4 regions of the Paenibacillus sp. NPDC058177 genome follow, and region 3 is predicted to be linked to each of the others. Evidence: riboswitches for the same ligand, from Rfam matches in the RefSeq annotation. Region 3 holds a riboswitch; each other region holds the start of a gene.
What was found. Region 3 has a riboswitch for thiamine pyrophosphate ahead of thiC (phosphomethylpyrimidine synthase ThiC). Riboswitches for the same ligand answer to the same signal wherever they lie in the genome.
Positions count from the first base shown of each region.

Region 1: it holds a riboswitch for thiamine pyrophosphate, as region 3 does, so the genes downstream of both, ACFVU8_RS15020 (thiamine phosphate synthase) here and thiC (phosphomethylpyrimidine synthase ThiC) in region 3, are expected to answer to the same signal.
Region 2: it holds a riboswitch for thiamine pyrophosphate, as region 3 does, so the genes downstream of both, ACFVU8_RS07905 (ABC transporter ATP-binding protein) here and thiC (phosphomethylpyrimidine synthase ThiC) in region 3, are expected to answer to the same signal.
Region 4: it holds a riboswitch for thiamine pyrophosphate, as region 3 does, so the genes downstream of both, ACFVU8_RS24690 (ABC transporter substrate-binding protein) here and thiC (phosphomethylpyrimidine synthase ThiC) in region 3, are expected to answer to the same signal.

Region 1 covers NZ_JBHVVB010000003.1:209,920-217,809, forward strand. Annotated here, with positions in the region: gene alaS (alanine--tRNA ligase) at 1-1,211, opposite strand, end outside; TPP riboswitch at 1,786-1,887, shown strand; gene ACFVU8_RS15020 (thiamine phosphate synthase) at 2,016-2,660, shown strand; gene thiS (sulfur carrier protein ThiS) at 2,665-2,868, shown strand; gene ACFVU8_RS15030 (ThiF family adenylyltransferase) at 2,873-3,907, shown strand; gene ACFVU8_RS15035 (thiazole synthase) at 3,942-4,712, shown strand; gene thiH (2-iminoacetate synthase ThiH) at 4,724-5,827, shown strand; gene ACFVU8_RS15045 (DUF3977 family protein) at 6,119-6,370, opposite strand; gene ACFVU8_RS15050 (YjgB family protein) at 6,500-7,099, opposite strand; gene ACFVU8_RS15055 (LysE family translocator) at 7,424-7,890, opposite strand, start outside.
Region 2 covers NZ_JBHVVB010000001.1:1,653,403-1,661,292, reverse strand. Annotated here, with positions in the region: gene ACFVU8_RS07915 (ABC transporter substrate-binding protein) at 1-606, opposite strand, end outside; gene ACFVU8_RS07910 (ABC transporter permease) at 603-1,379, opposite strand; gene ACFVU8_RS07905 (ABC transporter ATP-binding protein) at 1,360-2,169, opposite strand; TPP riboswitch at 2,232-2,338, opposite strand; gene ACFVU8_RS07900 (hypothetical protein) at 2,444-2,932, shown strand; gene ACFVU8_RS07895 (hypothetical protein) at 2,981-3,364, shown strand; gene ACFVU8_RS07890 (hypothetical protein) at 3,405-3,902, shown strand; gene ACFVU8_RS07885 (TetR/AcrR family transcriptional regulator) at 4,522-5,163, opposite strand; gene ACFVU8_RS07880 (DHA2 family efflux MFS transporter permease subunit) at 5,346-6,854, shown strand; gene ACFVU8_RS07875 (DoxX family protein) at 6,880-7,239, shown strand; gene ACFVU8_RS07870 (S-layer homology domain-containing protein) at 7,333-7,890, opposite strand, start outside.
Region 3 covers NZ_JBHVVB010000010.1:196,978-204,867, forward strand. Annotated here, with positions in the region: gene ACFVU8_RS27880 (class I SAM-dependent methyltransferase) at 1-113, shown strand, start outside; gene ACFVU8_RS27885 (hypothetical protein) at 110-691, shown strand; gene ACFVU8_RS27890 (aminoglycoside phosphotransferase family protein) at 709-1,638, shown strand; gene ACFVU8_RS27895 (HEAT repeat domain-containing protein) at 1,734-2,171, shown strand; TPP riboswitch at 2,330-2,436, shown strand; gene thiC (phosphomethylpyrimidine synthase ThiC) at 2,553-4,346, shown strand; gene ACFVU8_RS27905 (hypothetical protein) at 4,433-5,017, shown strand; gene ACFVU8_RS27910 (hypothetical protein) at 5,089-5,448, opposite strand; gene ACFVU8_RS27915 (acetate--CoA ligase) at 5,524-7,068, opposite strand; gene ACFVU8_RS27920 (stalk domain-containing protein) at 7,618-7,890, shown strand, end outside.
Region 4 covers NZ_JBHVVB010000007.1:246,203-254,092, forward strand. Annotated here, with positions in the region: gene ACFVU8_RS24645 (heavy metal translocating P-type ATPase) at 1-18, opposite strand, end outside; gene ACFVU8_RS24650 (cation diffusion facilitator family transporter) at 254-1,216, shown strand; gene ACFVU8_RS24655 (helix-turn-helix transcriptional regulator) at 1,325-1,525, shown strand; gene ACFVU8_RS24660 (CPBP family intramembrane glutamic endopeptidase) at 1,506-2,267, shown strand; gene ACFVU8_RS24665 (ArsR/SmtB family transcription factor) at 2,325-2,690, opposite strand; gene ACFVU8_RS24670 (pyridoxamine 5'-phosphate oxidase family protein) at 2,967-3,407, opposite strand; gene ACFVU8_RS24675 (MFS transporter) at 3,572-4,786, shown strand; gene ACFVU8_RS24680 (hypothetical protein) at 4,859-6,313, shown strand; gene ACFVU8_RS24685 (Hpt domain-containing protein) at 6,323-6,679, opposite strand; TPP riboswitch at 6,817-6,928, shown strand; gene ACFVU8_RS24690 (ABC transporter substrate-binding protein) at 7,142-7,890, shown strand, end outside.

The sequences.
Region 1 (7,890 bases), on a different contig from region 3:
GTCAGGTCGAACGGGAAGCCGTAAGTATCATACAACTTGAACGCGTCTTTACCGGCAATAACACCAGCGCCGCTCTCTTTGGCTTTGCTGCTGATTTCGCTCAGGATAGCCAGACCGTCGGATAGCGTCTCGTGGAAACGTTCCTCTTCTGTACGGATGATCTTCGCAATATATTCGCGGTTCTCCACAACGGACGGGTAGTACACGCCCATAATTTCGCCTACTGTTTCAGTCAGCTCATGCAGGAATGGACGATCCAGACCCAGGGTCTTTCCGTAACGGACTGCGCGGCGGAGCAAACGACGAATAATGTAGCCACGACCTTCATTAGAAGGAAGTACGCCGTCGCCCACAGCGAAAGTAACTGTACGCACATGGTCAGCGATGACTTTAAGTGCAATGTCCTGCTCCAAGCTATCCTTATAAGTTACACCAGCAAGTTGTGCTGTCTTCTGGATAATCGGCTGGAACAAGTCAGTGTCGAAGTTGGAATCTACATCTTGCAGGATCGAAGCAAAACGTTCCAGACCTGCACCTGTATCAATATTTTTGTTAGGAAGCGGTGTATAGCTGCCGTCTTTATTATGGTTGAACTGGGAGAATACCAGGTTCCAGACTTCCAGCCAACGCTCATTTTCCCCGCCTGGATACATTTCAGGGTCACTCAGGTCATTGCCGTAAGCTTCGCCGCGGTCATAGAAAATTTCCGAGCAAGGACCGCATGGGCCTTCGCCGATATCCCAGAAGTTCTCGTCACCCAGCTTAATGATGCGTTCAGCAGGTAAGCCTACTTTTTCATTCCACAGTTTGAAAGCTTCTTCGTCCTCGGCATATACAGTTACGGAGATGCGGTTTGGATCAAAGCCGATCCACTCTTTACCCGTCAGGAATTCCCAAGCCCAGGTAATCGCTTCTTCCTTGAAATAGTCGCCGATGGAGAAGTTACCCAGCATCTCGAAGAACGTATGGTGACGACGCGTCTTACCGACGTTCTCGATATCGTTGGTACGGATACACTTCTGGGAGTTCGTCAGACGCGGATTCTCCGGAATCTCACGGCCGTCAAAGTACGCCTTCAGCGGCGCCATCCCGGCATTGATCCATAGCAGCGATGGATCGTTGTGAGGTACGAGCGAAGCGCTCGGCTCGATTTTGTGGCTTTTACTTTCGAAAAATTGCAGCCATTTGGAACGGATTTCACTTGCTTTCATGATATACAGCCCCCGTCTTATGCTTAATTTTGAGATCACGGTTATTCGGAAAAACAAATGGAAAACAAAAAAACGCCCCTGAAAATTCAGGGACGATTAGATCGCGGTACCACCCTGGTTATCGCCTTATCCCGTTGTAGCAGGAGAATTGCAGACGATCGCCTTGTCGCGGCTGTTAACGGGAACCCCCGGCGGACTTGTACCCGCACTCCGAAATTAGCTTTCCACCGGCCTGTCTCCAGGGTTCTCACAGCCATTACGACAATCTTCGTAAAGGAACCCGTTCTCTGTGCAAGCCATCTTCCGGTGTACTCCATTTCATCAACGTTTTACACATTTGCTTTTTAACATTTCAAGTATATCCACAGCCCCGATTCCTGTCAATCTAACCCGCACATATTCCGCATCTTGTCACCGAGATTCTAATTTACACATTATTCACAATTAATATTTGCTCAATATGGATGTTAATACATCTCCATCAATGTTACCTCCGTTTAAAACAAGCGCAATGCCAATTCCCAATTGTAACTCCCTGAATAATCGTGTATAGTGACATTAACAATCTCATACGAACCGACACTAGGGGAGCCGCGAGGCTGAGACGAATGTAACATTCGGACCCTTTGAACCTGATCTGGTTAATACCAGCGTAGGGAAGTGCGCGTTAAGAGTCCGGTCTTGCCTATTTTGTGGCTTGTTTTCCGTTGTCATGCTTAGCCGTCTTCCGATCAGGAAGGCGGCTTTTTTGTGCTCTATTCGATGGAGATTAACACCAATACACAATCGGGAGAGATTCCTTTTATGAAAAAACGACTTCCCGCCGTTAGCGGCCCTGAACTGCATCTGATCTCCCCGGAAGGAATACCGCTCGCCGATTGGCTGCGACTTTCTCTAGCCGTTCTCCCCTACGTTGACTATTTCCACCTGCGGAATAGACAGCTTACCGCCAAAGCGCTACTCGAAGCCGTAAATCAAATGCAGCAAGCAGGCATTCCTCTTGAATCCATCGTCATCAACGACCGGCTGGATGTCGCACTTGCAACAGGCGCTGGCAATGTACAGCTAGCAGGACATAGCCTGCCTGTAGCTGCGGCGCGGCCGTTAGTCTCAGAGATGCGCATCGGGTGCTCCATCCATTCACCAGAAGAAGCAGTCGACGCGGCAAGTGAAGGAGCAGATTACTGCCTTTTCGGCCATGTCTATGAATCTACTAGTAAGCCTGATTTCCCCCCCCGTGGGCTGGACATCCTCGAAGTAACTGCAGCCAGGTGCCCTGTTCCGGTCATTGCCATCGGAGGAATTCATCCGGGCAATGCCGGAGCAGTCATCAGGCACGGTGCAGAAGGAATTGCCATACTATCAGGAATTAGCAGTGCAGCAGATCCAGCGGCACAAGCAGAAGCTTACCGCGCAGCCATTCAGACTGCATGGCTTGAGAGGAGGTGAAAATATGCAGGTCCAACTTAACGGAAAAACGACTCGCCTAAGCGAGCATTGCATTACTATTGCCGATGTTTTGGCAGAATCGCCCTGGAGCGGACGGCGAATTCTTGTGGAAATTAACGGTGAAGTCGTGCCGAGAGAAGCTTATGGCCGTACCTCACTCTCTGAAGGTGACCAGATAGAGTTTGTACATTTTGTAGGAGGAGGCTGAGAGAATGGCTTTGACTGCGGAAGAACAAGAGCGGTACAGCCGTCAGGTACGTTTTCATGGCATAGGTTCGGAAGGTCAGGACAGATTGGCCCGCTCCAGTGTGCTTGTTCTGGGTGCAGGCGCACTGGGGTCTGCCATTGCCGAGACGCTGGTCCGTGCCGGGGTAGGCCGAATACGAATCGTCGACCGGGATTATGTGGAATGGAGCAATTTGCAGCGCCAGAATTTGTACAGTGAAGCCGATGCGGAGCAGAGACTACCTAAAGCAATCGCAGCCGCACAAAGATTACGAAGCGTGAACTCGTCTGTGACCGTGGAAGGGATAGTAGCCGATGCTGCCGCCGAAGAGATTGGGGAGTATACAGTCGGAGTCGATTTGATTCTCGACGCTTCCGACAATTTTGAAATCAGAATGATTATTAACGATATCTCGGCCAAAGCAGGCATCCCTTGGATTTACGGCGCTTGCACAGGAAGCAGCGGTATTTCTATGACAATCCTCCCCGGAGAGAGCGCCTGCCTCCACTGCCTGATTGACGAGCTTCATGCGGAAGGTGATACCTGCGACACAGTAGGCATTATTCAACCAGCTGTTCAGATGACTGCCGCTTACCAAACGACCGAGGCGTTAAAATGGCTCGCCGGACAGAAGGATTCTCTGCGCGGCACGCTGGTTTCCTTTGATCTGTGGGAGAATCGGCATGTCTCGGTCGCTACGGAGCAGCTTAAACGTGCCGACTGTCCGAGCTGCGGCGAGAAAGCGGTCTATCCCTTCCTGTCTGCGACCAATCTGTCCAAGACCGCTGTATTATGCGGCAGAGATACCGTACAGATCCGGCCGGCCCGGGCGGTTCTCCTGAATCTGGAACTATGGGAAGAGCTGCTGGCAGTACACGGTGAAGTTAGGAGAAATCCATACATGCTTTCGTTGGAACTGGAAAAGCACCGGATTGCATTGTTCCCGGATGGCCGGGTACTCATTCACGGCACGTCGGATACCGCCGTGGCCCGTACGCTCTATCATCGATATTTTGGCTAAAAAATAACTTGGCTTTAAGAGAGGAGTTCTACGTATGAACGACATCTTTCAGATTGGCGGCAAAGCACTGACCAGCCGTTTGTTCATTGGTACCGGCAAGTATAACCGCAACACACTAATTCCCGAGGTGATTGCAGCATCAGGCGCTGAAGTCATTACTGTCGCGTTAAGAAGAGTCAATCCCGAGTGGGGTGAGGAAAATATTTTGCAGCATATCCCTGGCAGTATGACACTACTTCCCAACACCTCCGGTGCCCGGAGTGCAGAAGAAGCCATTCGCATCGCCCGGCTCGCCAAAGCGGCTGACATGGGCAACTGGATCAAGCTTGAGGTCATTAAGGATCAGCGCTATTTGCTGCCCGACAATATAGAGACCATCCGCGCGACAGAAGTATTGGCCGCAGAAGGGTTTGTCGTGCTCCCATACATGACCCCCGATCTCGGCGCTGCTCTGCGGTTGCGGGATGCCGGGGCGGCGGCAGTTATGCCGCTTGGATCGCCCATCGGCAGCAACCGGGGTCTGCGGACCAAAGAGCTCGTCGGTATCATGATTGAGGAAGTAGATCTGCCTGTCATCGTGGATGCAGGGATCGGCCGCCCTTCAGAAGCAGCGGAAGCCATGGAAATGGGCGCCGCCGCTGTGCTGCTGAATACGGCCATCGCCACTGCACGTGATCCGCTAGGTATGGCGGCTGCCTTCCGGAATGCGGTAACAGCAGGCCGACTCGCTTATCTGTCAGGGCTGGGTCCGGTACAGCAGGAAGCCGCCGCTTCTTCGCCATTGACCGGATTTCTAAGCCAATAGGAGGGTAAAACATGAGCTTCTACGATAGACTGCTAGAATTAGAACGCTTCCCGTTTAGAGAGCGGTTCCCGGAATATACGGACCTGGATATCCAGCGCATTTTGACTAAGCCTAAAATGAATGAAGACGATCTGCTTGCCCTCCTCTCTCCTGCCGCCGGGAGACATCTGGAGGCTATCGCTCAGAAAGCGCAGCAGGTCACCCGCAGTCAATTCGGTCAGGTCATGCAGCTCTTTACGCCGATCTATGTATCGGATTACTGTGTGAATCATTGCGAATATTGCAGTTTCAGCTATATTTATGATTTTCCGCGTAAGAAGTTGGACATGGACGAAGTCGAAAAAGAAGCAACCGCGATTGCCGGGACCGGCATTCGGCATATCCTGCTGCTGACAGGCGAATCCCCTAAAGACTCCCCTGTCAGTTATATGAAGGAATGTGTTCAGGTACTGCGGAAGCACTTCTCATCCATTGGCATCGAAGTTAACCCATTGTCCGTTCAGGAGTACCATGAGCTTGGAGAGGCGGGCGTGGACAGCTTGACACTCTTTCAGGAAGTCTATCATCAGGAGACATACAGAAAACTACATATAAAAGGCCCTAAACGTAATTTCAGGGCTCGTCTGGATGCTCCTGAACGAGGCTGTGCGGCTGGCTATCGCTCCGTCACGATAGGCGCGCTGCTCGGCCTGCATGATTGGCGGCAAGAGGCTTTTATTACAGCACTACATGCTAATTATTTGCAGAGCAAGTATCCCGACTGCGAAATCAGCCTGTCGATCCCGAGGTTCCGCCCGTTTCTGGGAGACTATCATCCCGATTCGGATGTCACCGACAGTGCGCTGGTGCAGGTTATACTCGCGTATCGCCTTTTTCTGCCCCGGGCCGGAATTACCCTCTCCACCCGCGAACCAGCACATCTGCGCGAACGGCTCATCCATCTTGGCGTAACCAAAATGTCGGCAGGTGTATCAACCGCAGTAGGCGGACACGTTAGCGACGGAGGCACCCCTCAGTTTGAGATCTCCGACGGTCGAAGTGTGTCTGAAATCAGGGAGATGCTGTATCAGAACGGATTGCAGCCGGTGTTCAAGGATTGGGATATTCTGGTGTGATAGAGCGCAGACACTACTTGATTTTCGAGAAATCTACTTTATAACGAACAGTATCTTTTTTACTGCCATATTGATAGATTAACTCCGCATCCTGAGCGTAGTTAATCTCAAAAATATCAAAAGGCACAAATAACCGATTTATGTACGCAGGCGAGTTCGGCCAGTTTTCAGATTCTACAGCATCATTATCTTTATTGATGATGACGTATAGAAACAATTAATTTCTTCAATTTCCAATAACCCCTATCTGCTCTTGATCACTTCATATTATCCTATGAAGAGTAAATAGGTCTATTCTATCTTGCTTACAATCCCAAAGATCACTTTAAATGCGTTTCTCTGTTTCCTTGACACTTTGAACCCTTGCTTCAAATCGAGAATAAGGACAGTTTTCCTTATCCAGATTCTGAGGTACACCGATTGGAAACGGATGGGGCCGGCGATTCCTTTTTCCTCCACTTCAGTGCCATCACTTAATTCGGTCTCTGTTCGAATCAGCCATTTATTGCCGATCCCAAATTCTATGTATTTTAATGGACTCACCTCATTTTTCTTCACCACCCAAATAATAGTAAACAACTTCTCAAAAAACAACAGAACAGCGCCCCCAGGGAAGCGCTGTTCTGCTTTTAATAGTATTTTAAGCCGGGGTAAAACCTGCTTATTTGTGCATTAAGAATGCAGCAAATTAATATGATCTAAATCCGTGCTGCTGTTGAAAATAAACTCCAGTTTATAATCACCGCGAACATAGGTTAGTTTTGTTTGTTTGAGCTTGCCATTTTTAATGGTAGTTGTAGAGGTCGGAGCAAACCAATTTTTCTTCAGCATACTCATCGTGATGCCGCCGATGTTGGTCTGGCGTTCAACATTTGTGCCCAGGTAGCGAATTTCGCGAATCTTGTCCAGTTTATAGGCAATTGCATACCCCGGATGGCCCATTTCTGCGTGATAGACTTCAAATGCATCTGCATCTGGAGCCTTTTGCTCAGGCTTGCCGATCAATTTATAAACATCCTGACGAGTGCTCTTGCCCACGGCCAGTCCGCTGACAGAGCCAGGGAATTGGCCTTTAAGCGCTGGCTTATAGAAGCTGTTCAAGGTTTTCAGGGCTTGTTCTGACGCCGAGCTCGCCGCAGGTACGGTTGCTTTCGCGGATGCAGCATGGCTTACAGGCAGAAGGCCTGGATTCGCTATAACGGCCCCTACACCAACTACGGTCGTCAATGCAGCAGCAAGGGTTATTTTTAGAATGGGTTGTTTCAAAGTCATCGTGAACTTCCTCCTTGTGTATAGCGCTTATGTTAGGACCATCTTAGCACGGAGGATGTGGCGGTAAGTAACGATCCTATGAAAGAAACCTTACTGCTTTGTAACTTCACGAGTACTAATATACATCCTGAACTGGATGCCTTCCACTCCAATTCCAATAACAGGTTAGTTCTAATTCCGATGATGACACGGGTGAAGCCGGGAAAAAGCCGCTCCCTCTCTTTGCTGACAGTAACCGGCCCATAATCACGGCTATTATTGCGATCTTCGTTACAGAAAATTCATTTTAGTTTGCAAAGAATTTACCTTTAGGGCTTCGCTCACTTAGAAATATTGTCTCACACTGATCACAAACTGATAGAAGAAATAACCTGCAAAACCGATCAGGACTACGCCCGCTGCAATTGTCACCCATTTGATGGCCGTGTGGTTCAACGCTCTCCGCGTAGTCGCTACAATCGTCATTAGGCCCAAGTCATGGATCAGAATGCCGAGCATGATCCCCAAACCGACGATCAGGAAGCTTCCTTTATTGGATTGGTCGAATGAATCCGCGAGCACGGTGCCGAAGACGCTCACCCAGAACACAAGATTACCTGGCGAAACGGCAACGAGCAATCCATTTTTATAAGATGAAAATAGCGATTTGGTGTTCTTCTCTCCGGCTAGTGAAATATCATGATTCGCATTCTTGATGCTGTCATAGCCCACGTAACATAAGAACAGCGCACCAACCAGCCACATAATCACTTGTATGATTGGAAGAGATAGTACCGAAGCCAGGCCCAAAT
Region 2 (7,890 bases), on a different contig from region 3:
AATGATAGCATCGGTCTGCCCTGTGGAGAGGGCCGGAACGAGGTTGAAGCCAATATCCACGAGCTTTAAGGATTCTGGATCACCACCGCTGCTACGGACCATCGTCTTCACCATAGCTTCATAGAGCGGGATAGAGGAATAGCCTACGGTTTTGCCGTTCAGATCAGCAGGTGTCTTCACAGCGGAATCGGCTGGAACCATCAGATGATTCAAGGGATGTCTTACAATTGCCGCGATGGAGAGGACGGGAATCCGTTCCCCGCGCGCCATCAGCACCTGTGGCTGGTAACTCAGCGCGAGATCAATCTTGCCCGCAGCTACGAGTTTTAGCGCATCATTGCTGTCAGCAGGCATTTGAATCTCCACATCAAGCCCCTCTTCGGCAAAATACCCGTTCTCCTGAGCGGCGTAAAGGAAGGAATGAACTGCATTCGGATACCAGTCCAGCATCAGCGTAAGCTTATGCGGCTTGCCGGACGCTTCTCCGGTTTGGCTTCCTGAGCTTCCAGACTTTGCTGCTTCGCCGCAACCACTCGCAAGCAACACTGTCATTGCAAGCAATAGCAGCGGAACAATTTTTTTGAGTCTGTGATGTCTTGTAATCATTTGTGAAATCCTCTTTTCTTGAAAATAATCTTTTCGATCATAGCGATAATCAGAAATAAGCCAACGCCCATCGCGGACAGCAGGACCACTGCGGCAAACATTTCTTTGCTTTGCAAATTCCCTGCCATCCTGCGGCTAAAATATCCAAGTCCCTTGCTGCCGCCTAGCCATTCGCCAATCGTTGCCCCGATCACGCAGTAGACCATCGACAGCTTGAGGCCGGAGAAGTAAGAGGGCAGAGCCAGCGGAATCCGTGTCTTGAGCAGGATTTGGCGGGTGCTGGCGCCCATGGTGCGGAGCAGGTCCTCATAAGCGTGATTCTTCTGCTGTAACCCATCATAAGCGCCAACCACCACTGGGAAAAAAGCGGTCAGGAATACGACAGCCACCTTACTCCATAGCGTGTATCCGAACCACATAATAAAGACAGGAGAAAGCGCGATGAGCGGAATAGTCTGGCTGATGATAATGAAGGGATAGAGTGCCTTTTCCAGCGGACGCCACGTGTGCATGCCAAGTCCCAGCAAGGTGCCGCAGGTAACTGACAAGACGTAGCCAAGCAGTACTTCTTGCAACGTAGCGGGTAAATGCAGCCCGAACAATATTTTCCTGTTCTCAACCAGAGCGGCCCCTATCGACAGAGGACCTGGGAGAATGAAAGGTGGAAGGACTCCTATCCGCGCCAGCATCTCCCATAGACCGAGAATAAACAGCAGCAGAACAAGGAAAGGTCCGTAATTCTGCAAGTTTTTTCTAAACAGCCGGGTTATCATACAATTTGCGCTCCAGTTCAGCCCGCAGCTCTATAAACCGCGGTTCATAATTCATTTTGCTATGCCGGGGCCTAGGGAGATCCACGAGTATTTCCTCTACACTTCCTCCAGCGCGTCCAGGTAAGAGATAGATGCGGTCACTAAGCAGCACAGCCTCCTCCAGATCATGCGTAATGAAGAGAATTGTCTTGTCCAGCTCATCCAAAATCTCCAGCAACCAGCTATGCATTTCCCGTTTGGTCATGTGATCGAGTGCCCCAAAAGGTTCGTCTAGCAGCAACAGGTCGCCCCCCGTAATGAGCGTTCGGAGAAAAGCTACCCGCTGCCGCATTCCGCCTGATAGTTCATCGGGGAACGAGTTTTCAATACCGGCCAGACCTAAACGCTCCAGCAATTCAATTACCTGACTAGTAACCTCGGCTTTGCTACGGCTCCGCTTGATTTCCCAAGGAAGCAGGCAATTCTCCAGAACCGTCCTCCAGGGTAGCAGCAGATCCTGCTGAGGCATATAAGCGACCTGACCCAACCGCTTGGCGGTCGCCGAAACACCGTGAAGACGCAGATCCCCGCTGCTTGGCTCAAGCAATCCGGCAATAATTTTGAAAAGCGTGCTTTTTCCGCATCCGCTGGTTCCAACAACAGAAACGAACTCACCTTGGTGAACCGCTAAGGATATATCTGACAGTACCGGTGCATCTGCGGATTTGGCATAGGCGTAGGATAAATTGTGTACAGAGATGATTTCCGTAATCCGCGTAACCTCCTTAGCACGATAAAAAGACCCCTTCATCTCCCGGCGGAAATAAAGGGGCCTAAAATTTAAGTTTGCAAAAAGAAGTGCCATGCAATACCCGAATTTCAGTTCCACTTCCCTCCGCTGGTATGATCCAGATCAGGTTCCAAGGGTCCGAAGCTTACCGCTTTCGTCTCAGCCAATTCAGGCTCCCCTAGTGAAAAAATACTTTTATCGCTATCAAGTTTCATAATTCGGTTATAAATATACCATATTTTATAGTATTGTAAATAGCAGGGCATATTAAATTCATTTAACTAGGGTGATCTCATTGGAACTAGACAAAGCAATCTGTAGCAGTATCGGGAATTATGAACATGCGCTGACTAAGGGGAAGAAATATAAAATATTAGATGAAAAAGAAGAAATGATCAGAATCGTCGGAGACCACGGTAGGAGAGTTTGGATCAATAAGTATTACTTTTATTTTAATGACGAAGAAGTGCTTATATTGACTGACTGGAAATTCGATGATGATGTTGAAACATTGGAGTTCATTGAAATTACATTAACATTTAATGATCGGGTAAAACGTTGGTGCATCATTACGACACCTGATAAATTAAAGCAGCATTTTGCTAGACTAGCAGCACCAGAATTACCAGGGATTCATATAGGACACATGATAATAGTGCAAAGGATAGATGTTGATACTGTGAATGGATTTTTGCGACAAATGGACAACCAAGACGAATTACTTAAAGCATCATTACCACTAGGTGAAGGATCAGAAGACGAAGATATTTCCGGCTCTCTTTAAACTGTTAGTCGTGTCTGATAACAACGCTGTAATGAAAGGAGCGTCAAGATGAAAGAAAGGACTGCGAAGTCAACTTTAAAAGTATTTTTGTTTATCTCGATAGTGTTTATCATAACTTCATCGATACAGTTGTTGCTAAATATTGTGCAAGAGAGCCCAGCTTGGGTGTTAACTTTAGTGTCACTACCCATACCAATGTTTGTGTTTCTTGCGGTTGTGATAATCTTAGATTTAGCGAAGCAGGACTTTATGATATTAAAAGGTCGATTGACCACTGTAAATGGTAATAAAGTTGTTTTAAAAATATCAAATGGTAGGGTAAAAAAGTTTAATATAACTAGCAAACAAATGAGAGAACTTGAGAAGGATAAAGATATTGAAATAACGTACTATAAGAGAACAAAAACAGTAATAAATGTAACAAATGTTTAGAGGGAATAAGAGGTGTTTGACCTTCAAAAGGAGTAATAAAGTGCAAAGAGCATCTGAAGCGGAAAAGTTAAATATCCTTGATTTATTCGGAAGATTGGATGTTGAAGAGTACAAAAATTCTGGTTCTATTTTTAGATATATAGGATTATTAGATGTACACGCTAAGCGCCTATCTGAAGAGGAAGCAGCATCGATATTAAGCTCGGAGCTTATTAGCAGGAATGAAAATAAATTTGAAAATTACTTTCGGCGATGTGTACAAAGCATCCCAGGCCGGATATTTGTTAAGAAATGTCCAATTATTGGAGGACGGGATAGCCATGAGAACATTTTCAAAATAGAAGAAAGTGATGAATTGATGGATATTATAAAACAGATAGCTCGAGAAGAATGCTTTTATAATATCTATTTTGTTGAAGCGATGACAGTAGTCGTTGGAAACTTTGATTTATCATGGCCGATCTATAGTTTTTCAGAAGACTACAGAACATTTAATCAAATAGCAAGAGAGGTAAACTTATACATAAGAAATAATTAGAGCAGCAAGAAGGACTAATAACCCTAGAAAAGCTGAGCAAACTGGAAATAATGATCGTACGTCGACAAAAAAAGATGCTTGTATAAGCAATATTCTTGATGTTTTAAGATGAATACCCGGTGATACTGTAATAAACCTCCAGCTTCGCGCACATGCGCGGAACCGGAGGTTTTTTCAGCATTAGCGCTTCTGATTCAGCAGTTGCGGCTTCGCAGAACTTCAGGAGATTAAAAAAGCTGCTTACATAGAACGCATTAAAGTAACACACAAAGCTCAGAAATTATTACCGATGTGCAATTAACGGCATTTTTGTACCCTAAATCTTCCTCAGCTATAGGGTCTGCGGTAATTAAGGGCAATTTTGTATGTTAATTCTTCCACAATACGCCGTTAAGTGTGCTTTTTTTAAAAATAAGGTACAAAAATGCTCTTATGTCCCTAATTTACCTTTATTCAAGAAAAATAAGGTACAAAAATGCTGTTAGTTGAGGAGGCAGATCCATTTTTCTTTGTTAAGAAGTATGGTGCAGAGAATAGGAGAGTTGCGACCTAAACTAAGCCTTAATTTCACTAGAATAACGCCTGATCCCCAGTTTGAATCTTAATTTCACTTCATAGATCACCTTTTTTTTCTGACAAGCCCGTCAATGAACAAGGTGAGTATCCCCTGAGTAATATCCTCTTTGGTAGATTGGTGTGCCTTCTGCTGATAGAGATAAAGATCGGGGCTCAGCACGGACAGGAGCGCAGTCACGGTAAAATGCGGGTTAATATCTACGATTTCACCATTCTCGGCAGCTTGCGATAGCAATTCTGTGAAAATAACATTTACCCGCCGGAAAAAAGGGTGCTCGAATTGGGTGAGCTGCTTCTTGCCCACAAACTCAGATTTGATCAGGTGCAGTAGCTCCGCATGCTGATCAATGAAATCGACCACCTGCTCGATGCTGTTCTGAAGACGCTGAAGTGCCGGAACGTCTGCGTCAGAGCTCTGTGCTTCCCGCTCCAGTTCGGTCAAGAAACGACCCGTGCTGTCCCGCAGAAGGGCCGAGCAAATCTCACCTTTGTCAGTAAAACGGCGGTAAAGGGAGCCTTGGCCGATGCCGGCCTGCTTGGCAATGCTGTACATGCTGACATTTTCCAGGCCTGACGCTTTGAAAAGCTCTCGGGCTGCATTCAATATGCGTTCATGATAAGGATCAATTGTTTGTAGGTTTGCAGGGTCTATTGGGGCAAGCGAAGCTTTCTCTGTTTTTTTCATACGGGGCTCCTTTTGGTTGCAGCGTATATTTCTTGAAAAATAAAAGTAGGGAATTGACAATGCGGACAATTGTCCGTAGACTAATTAATGCCAATACGGACAATTGTCCGTTCACTAATTATAATTTAGTTCCATTTCAAAGGTCAATGATTCCTGAGATGGCGATAGAGGAGGAAGAGAGAATGGAACATACGGTACAACCGGATCGTGAATTTCGCATATCTGGGATCCTGATCCCTTTGATTGCGATTATTGCCGGGGTATTCATGGTAGCGCTAGACTCCACGGCTATGAACGTTGCATTACCCACACTTTTGAAGGACTTCGATACAAATCTGACTACACTGCAATGGGTAGTTACCGGCTATATGCTGGCGCAGGCTTCAGTCATCCCGCTGTCTGGCTGGCTTTCCGACCGCTTCGGGGCTAAGAGAGTGTTCTTAAGTGCTGTTGTTTTGTTTACTATAGGGTCCATTCTGTGCGCGCTGCCCAATAGTGCGGAGTGGCTGATTACCTTTCGGGTCATTCAGGGACTTGGGGGAGGTAGCGTAATTCCGATAGCCATGGCGTACGTTTACCGACTTAGCCCACCTGGCAAGGTTGGCGTTGTGATGGGTCTTATGGGCATTCCTGTTCTGTTTGCCCCGGCAATTGGCCCTGTACTGTCTGGCTGGCTTGTTGAATTCCATTCCTGGCGTTGGATTTTTCTAATCAATATACCGATTGGCATCATCTGCTTGTTGATCGGCATGCGAAAGTTACCCAAAGTGGAGCGAACTCAGGTCCCGGGGATGGATAAGTTGGGTATGATTCTTGGGCCGCTGGCTTTTGCCGCATTAACTTACGGAGTTAGCCAGGGAGCTGAGAGCTGGACGTCCAGCAAAACGCTATTCGGTCTGGGTCTTGGTGCCGTTGCCCTGATCCTGTTTGTTATCGTGGAATTAAGAGCACAAACACCGCTATTAGAACTGCGTGTGATGGGTTCCATAGACTTCAGTTTAGGCATCATCGTCCAGTGGATCGGGCAGTTCGGGCTGTACGGCGCGTTGTTCCTGATGCCGCAATTCTTGCAGCAGGCCCGTGGTTTCGGTGCTTTTGATACCGGCTTGACGATGCTACCACAGGCCATTGCTTCAGGATTGGTGATGCCGATTGCCGGGATGTTGTTCGATAAAATCGGAGTACGTTGGCTCATCGTTGGCGGTCTCGGTTTGATCTCCGGCGCGCTGTATCAGTACTCCCACGTGGATTTGACCATAACATCACGGGATGTAATCTTGCCGCTGCTGATGTGTGGTGCAGGTATGGGGCTGATGATCATGCCGATGAATACGCATCTCCTTAATAAAGCGCCACGCCATCTGGTGAACCGGGTGACTTCGTTGACCAATTCCATGCAGCAGGTGATCAATTCCCTGGCGATCTCGACACTTGTGACGATTCTGACCTCCAGAACAGCAACGCATGCACTTGAAATGAAGGAGGCGGCAGCTGCCGCGGGAGTCAGTTCTTCAGCAACTTCGCCGGAAGCGGTGAAGCTGGCAACACAGAATCTACTCGTAAAAGGCTTTGACGACACCTTCCATATTATGATGTTCGTCGCCATTGGTGGCGCAGTACTGGGTCTTCTGCTCCGCAGAGGCAGCAAAAAGGCGGAGGAAGCGCCGCATACCGAGATGATGCACGGCTAAAGGATCGAGGGAGGAGAAGCTCAAAATGACTATCGCATTATGGATTGTCCAGATTTTATTAGCACTTGTCTTTTTTTGGGCTGGTGGCCTGAAATTGTTTCAAGAGAACAAGGCAATGGAAATGATGGTCTGGGCTAGAGAGGCTTCAAGAAGCTTTTTAATATTTGTTGGAGTGGCTGAAATATTAGGCGGAATCGGTTTAATTTTACCTGGAGCACTAGGGATTTTACCAGTCTTAACCCTTCTTGCAGCCATTGGCACAGCCATTATTCTGATTTTAGCAGCATTATTACATGCAAGAAGAAAAGAAAAAGGCGTGGGGATTAATATTGTATTTTTATTATTAGCTTTATTTGTGGTCATTGGCCATATCCTTATCAAGTAGACAAATAACGAAGAACCTCTAGCTTCGCATATACCGCGAAAATAGAGGTTCTTTTTCATTATAGAAAGGGAAATACTGCGAATATTGAGCTGATTATTCAGCAGCAGCGGCTTCGCGGGACTTCAGGAAGTCGACTGCGTTGTAGACCATGATGGCGGCTTCGGCACGGGTGATTTCAGCTTTTGGATTGAACTTACCGTTGCTGTCCAGTGTGTTGATCTTGTAGACAAGCGAGCGTTGAACGGCACCTTGGTAGGAAGGGTCAAGCTGGCTGTCATCCGCGATGTCGGCAGGCTTGATATTGATCATTGGCAGATTGCCGATGGCTTCCACACCCTGAACCAGCATGCTGGTGAATTGCTCTCTGGTCAAAATTTGGGAAGGCTTCACATCTTTCGGTATGTCCACCCGATTGTAGTGCGCATTAATGAATGCTTCTGCGTACCAGGCATTGTCCTTCACGTTGGTGAACAGGCCGCTGGCTGTAGGGGCAATATTGAAATCAATCGCGGCCAGGCTGAGCTGAAGTCCTCCAGCAATGAATTGTACGCCTTGGGCTACCGTCACTTTCGAAGCAGGCAGGAAGGAGGTCTCTGTAATTCCCTTGATCAGGCCCTGATCTTTAAGGGAAATAATCTTTTCTTTGCCAGC
Region 3 (7,890 bases):
GAAAGTTCAAGGAACTGATGCTGTCGCAAATCGGGCAGTTGAAGGAACGGGCTGAAATGGGAAAAGTTAAACCGTTGTCTGTATTTACTTTTACGGCAGGAGGAACCTCATGACTCAATTCCATTACATCGGCTCACCGGTGGAGCTGCCGCTCGGCGAGAGGGGAAGCGTACTGTCTTCCAAAACGCGCAGCGAAATGCTAGCCTCCCCGGAATACCAAGCGAAGCGCGAGGAGCTTAAGCAACAGGGGATGGTTCCACTGGAGGATATTTTTGACCTGTCCCATATTCGGGATGAGGACTGTCTCGTATATGATACGGAAGAAGATGCCGGGGGGATATATATTGAAGCGCTGGGCTACTGGAATGAGGAAATCCGTAAGCATTTTCAGAGCCCCTATGTATACAAAATCTCTCCAAATTGGGGTGGATTCATGGTTCTTCCAGCAGATCAGGAGACTCGCCCAGATTCAGAGAACGCCTCACTTAAATGCTGCCGGGAATTGTTCAAGCTGATGCAGGATTTTGGCGTACCTGGTTCTGTATTCGAGCTGTACAGCTGCTGGGCGGACGAGGAGGGTGACCCGCGCAATAAGAAGTATGACCGTGTAATTGATCTCTCCACATTTAGCCTGGAGCAGGGATTTGACTTGCTGGAAAAAGAATATATTGTGTTGAATCTTCCTACGTAGATACAGGAGGGATGCAGGTGGAGCGGTTATTGGGTATTCCCGGCGCGAGCGCATGGATGAAGATAGAGCCTGTCCTCAAGGGCTGGTCTAATGATAAAAAGTATTATATCGAGGACACCGGCGGCCGCAAGCTTCTGCTGCGGGTGTCGGACGGGAAGAATCATGCACAGAAGCAAGCGGAGTATGAAATGATTCAGATGGTCAATAAGCTCGATTTTCCAATGTCGCGGGCAGTAGATTTCGGCGCATGGGGCGAAGGAGCGGAGCGCAGTACATATATGCTTTTGACTTGGGTGGAGGGCCAGCCGCTGGAGGACTGTCTGCTCTCTTTGGCAGAAGAAGAACAGTATGCACTGGGGATTGAAGCCGGGAGAATACTCAAGCACATTCATACGATTCCGAACAATTGTGACCTGGCAGATTGGGAAAGTCGAATGCAGGCCAAGATATTACAGCGAGTGCAGGAGTATGAGAAGGACTGCCCCTTCCGGGTTGCAGGTGATGAGGTGGCGATTGCTTTTGTCAGGGAGCATATCGGGGCGATTTCTCAAGTGGAAAAAGTGTATCAGCACGGCGACTTCCATATCGGAAATCATATTTACACAAGTGAGGGCAGGATTGGCGTCATCGACTTCAATCGCTGGGATAACGGCGATTATGCTGAAGAATTTTACAAACTGCAAGCATTCGACCGGGAGCGTAGTATTGCTTTTACACGCGGGAAGCTGGATGGTTATTTCGGTGGACCTCCCCCTGAGGATTTCTGGATCAGACACGCATTGTATGTGGCCTATACTTCGCTCTATTCAATCCAATGGGCGATTCCGTTCGGAACGGCTGATATTGAGGGGATGCAGGCGCGCTGCCGGATGGCGTTCGAGGACTATGATCACTTTCAAAGATTGGTCCCGCATTGGTATGCGGAAGGAAGAGCCCGGGGACGGTAAGACGGGATAATTATTTGTTTGTCCAAAAGATTGATATTGGGGACAGCGGTACGGTAGAATTGGTACAGATTGATTATAGAAGGGAATTGTGACTTTTGAACAACGAAGAAGTGCAGCAAGAGCTGCCGGAAAATTACGAGCAGTTAAAGAAGGAAGCGGGTCGTTCCGCGGATTGGAAAGCCCGCCTGGCGGCAGTGGAGGAACTTAGTCGTACACCGCATAAGCAGGTTATTGATATTTTGAAGCGTTTGGTGGAGAGCGATCCTGTATATACCGTACAAGAGGCGGCTTACCGTGCGCTGGTGGCTTTTGGTGAAGAGGTTCAGGAACCGTCCAAGAACAAACCTGAACTGTTTAAGGGCGTATCCAAGATTCTCTTGAGAATCAAGAAGAGCCTGCCGAAAGATCATTCCTATGAGGACTTCAAAGAGAAGCTCAAGAAGATGAGAATTGATGTCTATGACGCTTACGAAGGTGAAAAAGGCGCCGAGTTTGACCAATGGCTGGAGAGCAAATGGCAATCGGCTAAATAGTTTTATGCAGGAACTAGCCCTCTCTTACAGGAGAGGGTTTTTGGCGTTATCCATCCTCTGGTTGGTTATCCGCTCTTAACACAAAACATCCACCTTATGGCTGCAGCGGGTGTTGACGAATTCCAATTATACCGTTAACTTATATATTAACTAAATAAGACAACCACTAGGGGAGCCTGAATAGGCTGAGACGGGAAAATTGCATTCCCGGACCCTTGAACCTGATCTGGATCATACCAGCGTAGGAAAGTGGAGACGGGACTTTTTTTCTGTATAGCTATGTCTATTTTTCTGGCTGTTCATGGATAAAGCCGCTCCACGTGGAGCGGCTTTTTTGGCGCTTGTCTTATTTATATCCCATAGTACAGGAGGATTCATAAGATGGCACATGAACACGAGCAGGACAAGAAACGAGAGTATGATAAGGTGGACCTGTCAGCTTTTCCGGGTAGTCGCAAGGTGTATGTAGAAGGGCAACACCCTGATATCCGGGTACCCATGCGGGAGATTGAGCTCAGCCGCACCGAGGGTATTGCCGGCGAAATGGAGAATGTTCCTGTACGTGTCTATGATACTAGCGGACCCTATACAGACAGCGAGATTAAAACCGACATTCGTCAGGGGCTGCCACCTCACCGTAAGTCCTGGATTGAGCAGCGTGGGGATGCTGAAGGATATCAGGGACGGATGCTTAAACCAGAAGATAACGGACATGCGAGGGGAAAATCGGCCGTGGAGGCGTTCCCGGGATTGGAGCGGCGTCCGCTTCGGGCAAAAGCTGACCGGAATGTTACGCAACTGCACTACGCGCGAAAAGGTATCATCACTTCTGAGATGGAGTATATAGCTATTAGGGAAAATGTTAGTCCTGAATTCGTTAGGGATGAGGTAGCGAGCGGACGCGCCATTATTCCAGCTAATATTAATCACCCGGAAAGTGAGCCGATGATTATCGGGCGCAACTTCCTTGTGAAGATCAACGCGAATATCGGGAACTCTGCCGTATCCTCTTCCATCGAGGAAGAAGTGGAGAAAATGAGGTGGGCCACCCGCTGGGGTGCTGACAACATTATGGATCTCTCTACCGGCAAAAATATTCATCATACCCGGGAATGGATTATCCGCAATTCTCCAGTGCCGATCGGTACTGTGCCGATCTATCAGGCTTTGGAAAAGGTGAATGGAAAAGCAGAGGATCTGACGTGGGAAGTTTACCGTGATACGCTGATTGAGCAGGCGGAACAGGGTGTGGATTATTTTACAATTCATGCTGGGGTGCTGCTTCGTTACATCCCCCTGACAGCCGGACGAATGACGGGTATTGTCTCCCGTGGCGGGTCGATTATGGCGGCCTGGTGTCTGGCCCATCATCAAGAGAACTTCCTTTACACGCATTTCGAGGAGATTTGTGAAATTATGAAGGCCTATGATGTCGCCTTCTCTCTGGGAGACGGGCTGCGGCCGGGATCTATCGCTGATGCCAATGACGAGGCCCAGTTCGCGGAGCTGGAGACGCTGGGTGAACTGACGACATTGGCTTGGAATCATGATGTTCAGGTCATGGTGGAGGGTCCGGGCCATGTGCCGATGCATCTGATCAAGGAGAATATGGACAAGCAGCTTGAGCATTGTCATGGAGCGCCTTTTTATACGCTGGGTCCCTTAACCACGGACATTGCACCGGGCTATGACCATATTACTTCCGCTATCGGGGCAGCCATGATCGGCTGGTTCGGGACGGCGATGTTATGCTATGTCACGCCCAAGGAGCATTTGGGACTGCCGAACAAGAACGACGTGCGGGAAGGTGTGATTGCTTACAAAATTGCTGCCCACGCCGCTGATCTGGCCAAAGGCCATCCAGGTGCCCAAGAGCGGGATAACGCGCTGTCCAAAGCACGCTTTGAGTTCCGTTGGCGGGATCAGTTCCATCTGTCGCTCGATCCTGAGAGGGCACTGGAGTATCATGATGAGACGCTGCCAGCGGAAGGCGCCAAGACGGCCCATTTCTGCTCCATGTGCGGCCCGAAATTCTGCAGTATGCGTATTTCTCACGATATTCGCAACTCTGGAAGAGTGCAGGATGATCCCATGCAGGAGCAGGAAGCCATCGTTGCTGGGATGCGCGAGAAATCTGCTGAGTTCAGAGTGGGCGGCAGCCAGATATATCAATAGAGGTGACGTCAGGAGTTGCATCGGCAGGCACATTGGGGATAATAGAGAGTAGATAACACTACCCTACAGATGCAAAGGATGAAGACATGTCAGTTCAAAATTTAACGCAAAAGTTTCAGGAGTACCTTCAATTATCGGACAGTTTACGGCCCGGATACTCTGCCAGCCTGGGAACGGGACAGGCGGAGAGCGAGGCGGGAATAGCGGCAATTGTGCCTGAACTGCCAGAACTGTTAGCGGCCATATATAATACGGTATCAGGTACAAGCAGCGAGGAAGAGGAGCCAAGTCTTATTGAGTTTGTGCCGGGATACCGCCTGATTCACAGAGACGAATATGAGCAGGAGATGAAGGTGCTCGCAGGGATACTGGCAGATAAGGGCCATCCGGTAGAGGGAATAGTTCTGCCCCTCCTGACCAATTATGGAAGTGATTTCATCTGCTACTATCGATCTGCAGATGGTACAGAGCGGATTTGCGATCTGCTTCACGACTTTGGAGATTTAGTGGTAATGTATGATTCTCCTGCTATGTTCCTGGAGACGCTTAGCGAGTTCTACCGCCAAGAAGTGTATTTCCTCGATGAAGACGGTTATCTAGACTGCGATCTGATCAGGGAAGGCGAGGTAGGAGCGGAAATGAATCCAGATGCCTCCTATTGGTCGGAGTAGCGGAGGACAAGTAGTTTTCCTATGTTTACAGAGAAAAAGCAGCCCGATGGGGCTGCTTTTTTGATAATGATTCAAGTCTGCTCTGCGGCTTGTACCCATACCAGATAGAATATTTTGTCGTTATCGACGTATTCTTCATCTGCAAAAACCTTTCGATCTCCAAAGCCGGCCGTATTAGCCCGAACTAATTCAAACAGTAGAGCATAGGCCAGTTTGGAATCGGTCGTTCTATATCCGTCATAGTCGTATCCGATTTTATTATACGCGTCGCTTGATACCCATTCGTAGGCTTCACGGGTCGTCTCAAACTCCATTTCTTCGTTGTACCAGCGTATAGCCGGGTCTATTCTAAGAGGAGTTCTAGTCTCCCGGGTTTTCAAGAAAAAAACTTCCTGATGCGTACCCTCATTGAGATCTTCGTTCGTCCCCATTCCAAGCCACCTCTCTTTCCATAATTCATTGTATAGAAAGAAAATAAAGAATAGACGTCATACCGACATTCTCACTTACTCCGCAGCGCTCTGCTCCTGCTGGCGCAGTTCCACCCGCCGGATTTTTCCGGAGGCTGTCTTGGGCAGGTCGGTGACAAATTCGATTTTGCGCGGATATTTGTAAGGGGCGGTGATCTCCTTGACATGGGTCTGGAGTTCCTTAACCAATCCGTCTGTGCCCTCATGTTCATCCTTGAGTACGATAAAGGCTTTGACTACATGGCCGCGAATCTCATCGGGACTGGCGACAACGGCACATTCTTTGACAGCGGCATGCTTCATGAGTGCATCCTCTACTTCAAAGGGACCAATCGTATAGCCTGAGCTGATAATAATATCATCGCCCCGGCCCTCGAACCAGAAATATCCGTCCTCGTCTTTGCGCGCCCGGTCTCCAGTGACGAAGTATTCGCCATGCGAGGCGTTGGCCTTGCGCTCAGGGTCCTTGTAGTAGGTTTTGAACAAGGCTGGCATGCTGAGATGCACGGCAATATCTCCAACAGTGCCAGGTGGCAGCGGAACGCCATCCTCGTCAATGACCTCTACGAGACCCGGCGCAATAGATTGGCCCATGGAGCCAATTCGGACAGGCTTGTCCTTAAGCGCAGCAATAATCAGCGTGCTTTCGGTCTGGCCATAGCCGTCGCGGATGGTGATATCGAAGTGCCGCTGGAAGGTATGAATGACTTCCTGATTCAGCGGTTCACCGGCGGAGACGGCGCAGCGGAGCTGAGACAGGTCGTAGTGCTCCAGCCCTTCTGTCTTGGCCATCAGGCGGTATTCTGTCGGCGTGCAGCACAAGACCTGAATGGCATGATCCTGTAGCAGCTGCAAATAACGCTTCGGCCCAAAAGTGCCATGGTAAACAAAACCGGTTGCCCCGTTGCCCAGTACGGACAGGAAGGGGCTCCAGATCCACTTTTGCCAGCCCGGCGCGGCGGTTGCCCAGACAGTATCCGACTCACGAATGTCGAGCCAGAGTGATGAGGTAATGCGCAAGTGGGCATAACCCCAGCCGTGGCTATGTACCACTGCCTTGGGATTGCCAGTTGTGCCGGAGGTGTAAGCCAATATAGCGATATCGTCCCGATGGCTGGCCGCTGCCGGATAGACATCCGGTTGACCGACCATGAGGCCCTCCAGATGTACCCAGCCAGTGGCCTCTTCCTGATACTCAGTCGTTCCGGTCACGGCCAGTCGGTAATCAAGGGCAGGCAGATCGTCAGCGATGAGATCTACTTCATTAGTAGTATCGGACCAGGCGATTACAGCTCTGGCTTCCGAGTGCCGCAGCCGGTAGGATAGATCCTTGGCGCGCAGCATCTCAGATGAAGGGATGACAGCTAGTCCCAGCTTCAGACAGGCCAAATAGATTACATAAGCAATGATTTTTCTTGGAACCATAACGAGTACGCGGTCTCCCTGGTGAAGACCTAGATTCGACAATCCTCCAGCAAGGCGGTTGGCCTGCTTGCGCAGTTCCCCGTAAGTGATTTCCTCGTAGTCTCCGTTTTCACTAAGCCATTTCAGTGCTATTTTTTCCGGGGGATGGTGTTCCATTTCCGAAGTCAAATTATACGTTTCAGGTGCGATCCAATGTGGATTGTTCAAGTTGAACCCTCTCCTAATGAATAGAATGTGTGCAGCAGATTCACTAAGTATATCACGATATCTTAAATTCCAGATGCTGGAATCATCCTCTCCTGGCTTGTTTAAGGAGGATATTTTGTGACTATATAAGACGAACAAAAGAAAGTAACAAAAAGCGAGAAGGAACGAAGGGGAATGGTTGGAACTGTAGGAGCGAAGCGCTCGCCTGAAAGCTTTCCGTAGGAAAGCTAGCATCGGAAGCATAGACTATCGCCAGATTTCAACCGCTAAAAGCGGTTTATAAATAAGAAATCTGGGAACAAGAGCGACCGGAAGTCCAAACATTCACCGTAGTGACGACCGAGCCTTACGTGCGGATCTTAAGTTAAGCTTAAATAGTCTTACGCTCCACCGTGAAATACTTCTTTACATCATGGATACAGTTTAGAAACAACTCCTTGGTTTAATAAGACTAAGAAATGCAGCACAACAAATCAATCTTCAAGGAGACGATATCAAATGAAAAGCAAAAAAATGATCATAGCAACAATGGTGTTCGGGATGGCAGTGACAGGATCAGCAGGGGTATATGCAGGAACGAATTTAGAAAAGATCAGCGCGTACCTTAATCATGGCCTTGGCTTCAAAGTCAACGGATCTGCTTATACACCGGTTGATGGCAACGGCAACAAGCTGGCACCCATTACGTACAAGGATACAACTTACCTGCCGGTTCGGGCGTTGGCGGATGCACTGAAAGTGCCAGTTACTTTTGACGGTAAAACCAATCAG
Region 4 (7,890 bases), on a different contig from region 3:
TCCCTGAATCGTATTCAAACTACTCATCTCCCTCAAATAATCATATATGAGTATTTGTTCATATGTTAACTTAACCACATTATATGCCTTCCAATCTTGGAGTGTCAATGTGCATATGCATAATTTCCCTCCTCCTATCTGAGAATAATGAAATGTCCTCACTTTATTCAAAACATCTTGAAATACCTGGTTCAGACATTTATTATTAATATATGAGCAGTTATTCATATGTTATTTGAAAAGAGGTCTTTCTATGAACCATCATCCACAATCCGGCAGACATTCTCATGAAGAACCCGGGCATTCCCATCACGATCATACGCATGATCATCATGGACATTCGCACGCACCTAATAATAAAAAAGGGCTTTTGATTGCCCTCATCATTACCTCGGGGATCATGTTCGTGGAGTTCTTCGGCGGACTCTTCACTCATAGTCTTGCCCTACTCTCCGACGCAGGTCATATGCTCAGCGATATTGCCTCGCTGGCTTTGAGCCTTGTAGCAATGATATTTGCCGCTAAACCGGCTTCCTCCAAAAATACCTACGGCTTCTACCGCTTTGAGGTCATGGCCGCACTATTCAACGGCGTCATGCTGTTCGTGATTGCCGGACTTGTTATCCGGGAAGCCTGGCAACGCCTGCTCGAACCACCCGTTGTCGCCAGCGGCTCTATGATAATCATCGCTACCATCGGTTTACTTGCCAACCTGGTGAGCGCCTGGGTCTTGATACGCAAAGGTGATGTGAAAGATAACCTCAATGTGCGCAGTGCCTATCTCCACATTATTGGTGATGCTCTTGGTTCAGTCGGGGCCATTGTTGCTGGTGTGATCATGCAATTGTTCTCTTGGTATGCAGCTGACCCAATTATCAGTGTGCTGGTAGCTCTTCTGATACTCAAAAGTGCCTGGAGCGTGCTCAGACATTCGTTCCACATCCTTATGGAAGGGACACCGCCTGCAGTTAACAGTGATCAGGTCAGACAAACTCTGCTACAAATTAGCGGTGTTGCCGACGTTCATGACCTGCATATCTGGACCATTACCTCAGGACTCAATGCGTTAAGCTGCCACCTGCGGATTGAAGATGACAGAAGAGCTCAGGAAATATTGCAGCAAGCAGTTACTCTAATCGAGGATAAATATAATATCAATCATACTACCATCCAGATCGAGACCTCCCCATTCCAGCACGGAGAGTTAAAGGTGTAAAGTTTTAGCGCTGCCCCGCCATCCTGATTATGGCCAGGGCAGCTTTTTTACATACTGAAATAAACGTTTGACATTATTACAAATAAATGTAATTATGAATTGCGTCAAATGGATGTTAATGGAAGGGGTCGGGAGCAGCTCTGGTTTGAAAAAACCTTTGATAGCTCCGTAGAGATTTTTCACACGGCCAATTTTGGCAGTCTCTACCCTGTACTCAAACGACTGACCGATAAGGGGATGGTGGAGAAGCAGTGGTTAAAAGAAATTATGGAGAGGAAGAGGCTCTGCAATGACAAACCTGAAGGTTAATTCTTCATTTTCACAGAGACACCCGGTATGGGCCGTTGTTATTATTGAAGGGCTGCTACTGGTCGCCATGATAGCCGCCGGAGCCTACGCTACCATCAAACAGCTCAGCTACACTGCACCTGTGCTTATTGCGTTTGTCCCTATCGCGCTTGTCTTAATTGCCTATTTTACAATCAGGCACAAGTGGAGCTATATGGGCTTTCGCCCGCTAGGTAGCATTCCTGCAGCGAACTGGATTTATTATGCCCCGCTGCTGCTAATCCTTGTTATTACTACGTTAAATGGATTTCGAAAAATCGAACTTTCCGATGCATTATACTATCTCTTCTTCACCCTGCTGGTGGGATTCGTGGAGGAGGGCCTCTACCGGGGACTAATCCTGAAGACGCTGCTGACCAAGAGCGTGAAGGTCGCCGTAGCGACGTCCAGTATCCTGTTTGCAGTCACCCACATTCTGAATGCTCTTTCCGGACAAAATCTCACCGAGACCCTGCTTCAGATCGTATACGCTCTTCTTATAGGAATAGTGCTGGCTCTGCTGATGGTGAAGAATAACAATATCATTCCACTGATTCTGTTCCACTTTTTACATAACCTGATTCGATTCGTGGGCAATGATAGTCCCGAAGGCTTTATCGGCTATGATCTCCTTATCGTGGTGGTGCTTGCTGCCTATGCGATATGGATTGCTTTATCTTTAAAAAGAACACCGTTGCCTTCGGGAATAGACCAAGCCGGTTAAATATCCACACACTAAAATAGACCGCCATAGGCGGTCTATTGCTGTATGCATCAATAGTTATTCATGTCTGATATGCTCATGCGTCTGCATGAAGATCTGCTCCACATGCGCATCGTTCAACGAATAATACACCGTCTTGCCTTCCTTGCGACGCTTCACAATCCGCAGGTTCCGCAAGTACCGCAACTGGTGGGATACGGCAGACTGGCCCATATCCAGAATGTCGGACAGGTCATGCACACACAGCTCCCGCTGTGACAGAGCATAGATGAGACGCACCCTTGTCGGATCGCCTAGTGCCTTGAACATCTCGGCCATCTTGTCTGTTGTCTCCCGGTCAGGCAGAATCAAGGACACATCTTCTGGTTCCAACTCTGAACCGTGGCATGTGTTGTCGCACTCTTCAATTGCTGCTGGCTCCATGACTTCGCCCTCCTCCACAGTTCTGTCAATTCACCGGATCACCCGATCACTTTCATCTATTATAAGAAAAAGATGATCTGCTGTCCATGGAAGCGCTAGCGCCGCAGACAACGAACATTAACTGCTCCAGCGGAAGGTTGAGGGTCTCTCAGACATCCTAATGTAGGGCAGCATTGCCAGCGAGGCTATATCGCAATTTTTATTCACCCTAAGCTGAGAATGACAAACAGCAAGCCCCGTTATAGGAAGCTTGCTGTTTGTTCGTTTAATATAGGATTATTTTACACTGCCTGCTGGTTGTCTCTCCCAGACACCATGTTCCTGTGTTTTGCCCATATATTCGATACGTGACGGGGTAAGCTCCAGAATGACATAATCGGGATCTTCCGGTCCTTTGAACCATGGCTCCAGATCCTTATTCCAGACCTTGGAACGAAGGGTCTCGTCCTTTGTAATGTCTACGGTCGCTTCAATCTCCAGTATATCCTTCCCCCCGCCGGCTTCATAGCCAAGCAGCAGAAAAGCGTTACGGTTCTCCTTCAGTTCCTCTACCTTATGGGTTTTGCGGTCCGTTGCCAAATAAATTTTAAGTCCATCATGAAAGACCGCCATGTAACGCACCTTCGGTTTGTTCCCCGCTTCAACGGTTCCGAAAGAGCCGAACTTGTTGTCATCCAGTGCCTTGATGATGCTCTGTTCCAGATCCTTTGGATTCATTATTCAAGACATCTCCTTCCTGGCGAGTGTAAATATAAGTTTATATATCCACATCTGCCAATTAGACTTATGATAATGATTGTGCCTAAGATAGTGTACCCGCTCTGGGCATATTGAATCCGGGTGCGGTTCCATAAACTTAACTTGTTAAGGAGTATTCCAACGTGAAAAAATTGATCTGGCTTGGCTGTCTCTCCTACTTTGTGATCGGCTTGGCTCATGTAGTACTGGGTTCTATTCTCCCCGTGCTCTTGGAGCATTATGACCAGAGCTACAGCGCTGGCGGGCAGCTGATCTTCACCCAATTTGCCGGCTTCCTGGCCGGTGTATTGATCTCTCCCTTTCTGAATCGCCGCTTCGGCAAGCGCGGTGGTATTCTCATTGCCACTGCATTGTTGCTTGTTGCCGAGGTTGCTTACACCTTCTTACCACCGTGGGGCTGGATGTATGTTATCGCTGTTGCCGCAGGCTTTGGCTTTGGTATGGTCGAAGCCGTCATCGGCACTGTCATTATTGCCGCAGTCACAGAAGGCACCGCTGTTGCCATGAGTAGGCTTGAAGTTCTATTCGGTGTCGGTGCATTGCTTATGCCTTTAATCTCCAGCGGCCTGATCGCCTTCGGCTGGTGGAAGCTGAGCTTCCTGATTGTAGCTGCCTTCTCCTTAGTTGCCCTGATCTTCTGGAGCAAGGGCCGGTTCGGCAAGCTACAGTCCTTGCTGGATGACCGCGGTCCACGCCGCCCAGTGACGAACGAGACTTCAGACAGTCACACGCCGCGCTTTCCTTACAAGGGCAAACAGTGGTTCATACTCGGGATCTTCATTGTCTTCTTCTTTATCTATGTAGGCACGGAAATGAGCCTGGTGAATTTCATGCCCGCCATCTTCATTGCCAAGCTGGGCATGTCGGAATCAGGGGCAGCCCTGACCGTTACCTGCTTCTGGCTGGCTATGTCGATAGGACGGCTGTTCGCCGGGGTGCTCGCGGAGAAAATTTCTTACCGCGTCTATGTTCTGGGCAGCTGCCTGCTGACTGTGGTGTTACTGGCTCTGTTTCCATTCACTGAACACCATCTTGTGGCCTTTATCATTATCATTCTACTGGGATTGTTCATGTCCGGCCTCTTCTCCATCGCACTGGTCTTCTCCAGCAAATTAATGCCGGGCACCGAGGAATCCACGCCAAGCATCATGATTGCCTCCGGCGGCATTGGCGGAGCAATCCTGCCGCTGCTTACCGGCTGGTCAATGGATCACCTGCAAGCGGCACAAACGGCAGGACTACTTGCGGCATTTGCTACTGTCCTCTTCTTGCTCAGCATTGCTGCATGGAGAATACGTCCCGGACGGGATTCCGGACACACAACACCCGGCCATTGAGGCCGGGTAATCACAATTCGCTTTTTGGGGTAATGTAGATTGTATTGATATCCTGCACATAAGGTGGAACTCATGATGGATATGCTATCTACCGAACCCCTACTTCATACCGCGCTGCTCCAGTTTATTTTTCCCTTCTCCATCAAGCAGGGAGCGTCTGCACGACTGATCTCTGAGCTACGAAAGAGCGGATACACTTCTTTTTCCCTCGATAAAAAAGAACTGGAAGGCGCTTATTATGGCAATGAATACTGTGTATCCCATGAAAAAATGGAACGCACCTATCTGCCTTTCGCTGCCCACCTATTGTTCCCTCAGGAGGATGACGAGGATTCCTTCCGCCGCTTCTCGCGTGTGAATGGTCTGTCCTGCCGGATGGAAATGTCACAAGCGAATGTAGCCTTCCGGGTACTCTCCACAGACCTGTTCATTTGCCCATTTCAAACCGGATTTGTAACCTTGCGGGTGCAGATTGAAGAAGAAAAAACCCCCTTCAGCATCGCTCTGGAATTTGCTGATCGCTTCCGTACCCTTGAGAATGTCAGTGTGCAGGACGAACAGACGGTTATCCATAGCGGAGAACGAACCTTTAGTCAGGTCGAGGATTTTATCTTTAATTATCTGGCGGAAGGGCTGAAGCCGTTTTTGGACCAGTCCGAGCTGAACGGGGCTTATTTCGAAACGCTGCCTTTTTTCGTGGATGAACGTATGCTGGTGCAAGCCTTTTATGGTCTGGAACCGGAAGGAGATGCCGACGAAATCCCCTTGAGCATGCGCTACCGTGCCTCCCAGCTGGATGGACTGGATGCCGCGGGCCGGCCCTACATCAGCGCGAGCGATCCTGGTTACATTGAACAATATTGCGAGGAGCATACCTATAAACGCTGGGGTCCAGAGACGTATTATATGACCAATGAACAGACCTTCTGCTGCATCAGCCGGGCGGAACGCCCACTCGCCGTAAAGCTTGCCAATCAAATGTATGGCGAATATTATTACGGCCTGCTACTTAGCATGTTTCATAAGATCGTCCTGCTGAAGCTCGCGAATATGCACTCCCGGCTCCGCATCAATCGGGATGATGACGATATTGAGGATCTGATCTTTTACATCAATAAATTCTCGGCCAAATTTTATTTTCTGGAGCTGATCTCACAGTCGCAGGGCCGGGAGATTTTCTTCCAGCTCCGCAAAGTTTATGGCAATGATGCGCTATTCGACGAGGTGAAGCAGACACTAAATGATCTGTTTCAGTACCAAGTGAAGTTCCAGTCGAAACGACGGGATATGCTGCTGATGATTCTGACTGTCTTCACTGTGGTAAGCGGTATATACGGAATGAATCAGGTGATCGACGACCTGGAAGGAAGTATTCAATGGGGGAAAATGCTGCAATATTCCTTATTCCAGTATTTCGCGTTAATGCTGACCTTCAGTGGCATTGTCATCAGCATTATCCTGACTGTGCGGGAGATTTGGAACAGCATCCGGAGCCGCCGCCGGAAAAAATTCAAATATCAGAATTAGCCTTCGTTACTACTCCATTTGCTGCTCCAACGCACGACACGTATCCGTAAAAACAGAGACCAGCAGGGAATCTAGCGACCGTGAGGAGGTTAGATCCCCCCGCCGGGCCTGTTGCTCAATACTTGCACACAGAGAAGCAAAGTACCCCGCGCCAATACTGAGGCTGCCTGACTTCAGGCTATGGGCAATTCCGGCGATGCTCGCAGAATCGCTACTGTCCAAGGCTAGCCGAAGCGCCTCCAATCTCGGCGGCGTATCGGTCTTGAACATCCCAATCAGTCCGGCGAACAATCCTTCGCCATCTTCATCCAGTGCCTTGATGCTAGCTACCGTCTCTTCGTCAATTAAATGTTGGTTATTTTTCATGATAATCCCACCCCTTAAATAGTTTATGATAACCCTCTTTCCTGCCTCCAACTTCAAAATGAACAACAAAGCTGCTGGACAACGAAAAGACGGGAGTCTATAATTACACCGTAAGCAAGAAGCATCACCCGTTAACTTCATAGCACCAGGGGGGCTGGAATTGGCCGGCTGAGAGTGTATCCCTCAAGATACTGACCCTTATACCTGATCTGGATAATGCCAGCGTAGGAACCATAATTGAGCATGGCTGCTTTAGAGCCAATGCCATCCTTGCGCAAAGCCGCGTCCCGTTCATCTTCGGGACGCTTTTTTTATGGTATATTTCCGATTAACACAATTCATGGGGAATTGAATCGCGCTGCCTGTATTTTAGGTGGCGGGTGACGGTGTGAAGACGGGGAATTCGCCGGATTTGACGCAGTCACTGCGGAGGAACGGTACCAAAAGGAGAGAGAGAAGAAAATGGGAGTCAAGAAACTGCTTATACTGGGCCTGACCTGTCTGCTCGTTATCGCCATTGCCGGATGCGGCAGCAATAACTCTGCCGAAGGCAACAAGGAAGCCGGCAAGACAAACACCGGAGCCTCTGCCGGGGAGTCAGGCACGCCGCAAGAACTGACCAAAGTCAAGATCGCGCTCGACTGGACACCGAACACGAACCACACGGGGGTGTATGTTGCAAGAGATCTTGGGTATTACAAAGAAGAGGGACTGGATGTTGAGATTGTGCAGCCCGGAGCAGCTGGTGCGGACACGATGGTTACTTCTGGTGAAGCCGCTTTTGGTATCGGATATCAGGAAGGCCTGACTTTGGCCCGTCTGCAAGGCGTACCGCTGGTCTCGCTTGCCGCGATCATTCAGCATAATACGTCTGGTTTTGCGGCCCCGAAGAGCAAGGGGATTACCTCTCCGAAGGATTTTGAAGGAAAAACATATGGAGGTTGGGGTTCTCCAGTCGAAGAAGCAGCACTCAAAGCTATCATGGACCCGGAAGGTGCCGATGTCAAAAAGGTAAAGATCATCAATATGGGCGAAGCCGACTTTTTTACAGCTGTGAAGCGGGATATTGATTTCGCCTGGATTTTCTATGCCTGGACCGGTATTGAAGCTGAACTGCGCGGGGAACCCATCGACATGCTCTATGTAAAGGACTACGCTCCACAGCTCGATTATTATACACCTGTGCTGACCACCAGCGAGAAAGAGATCAC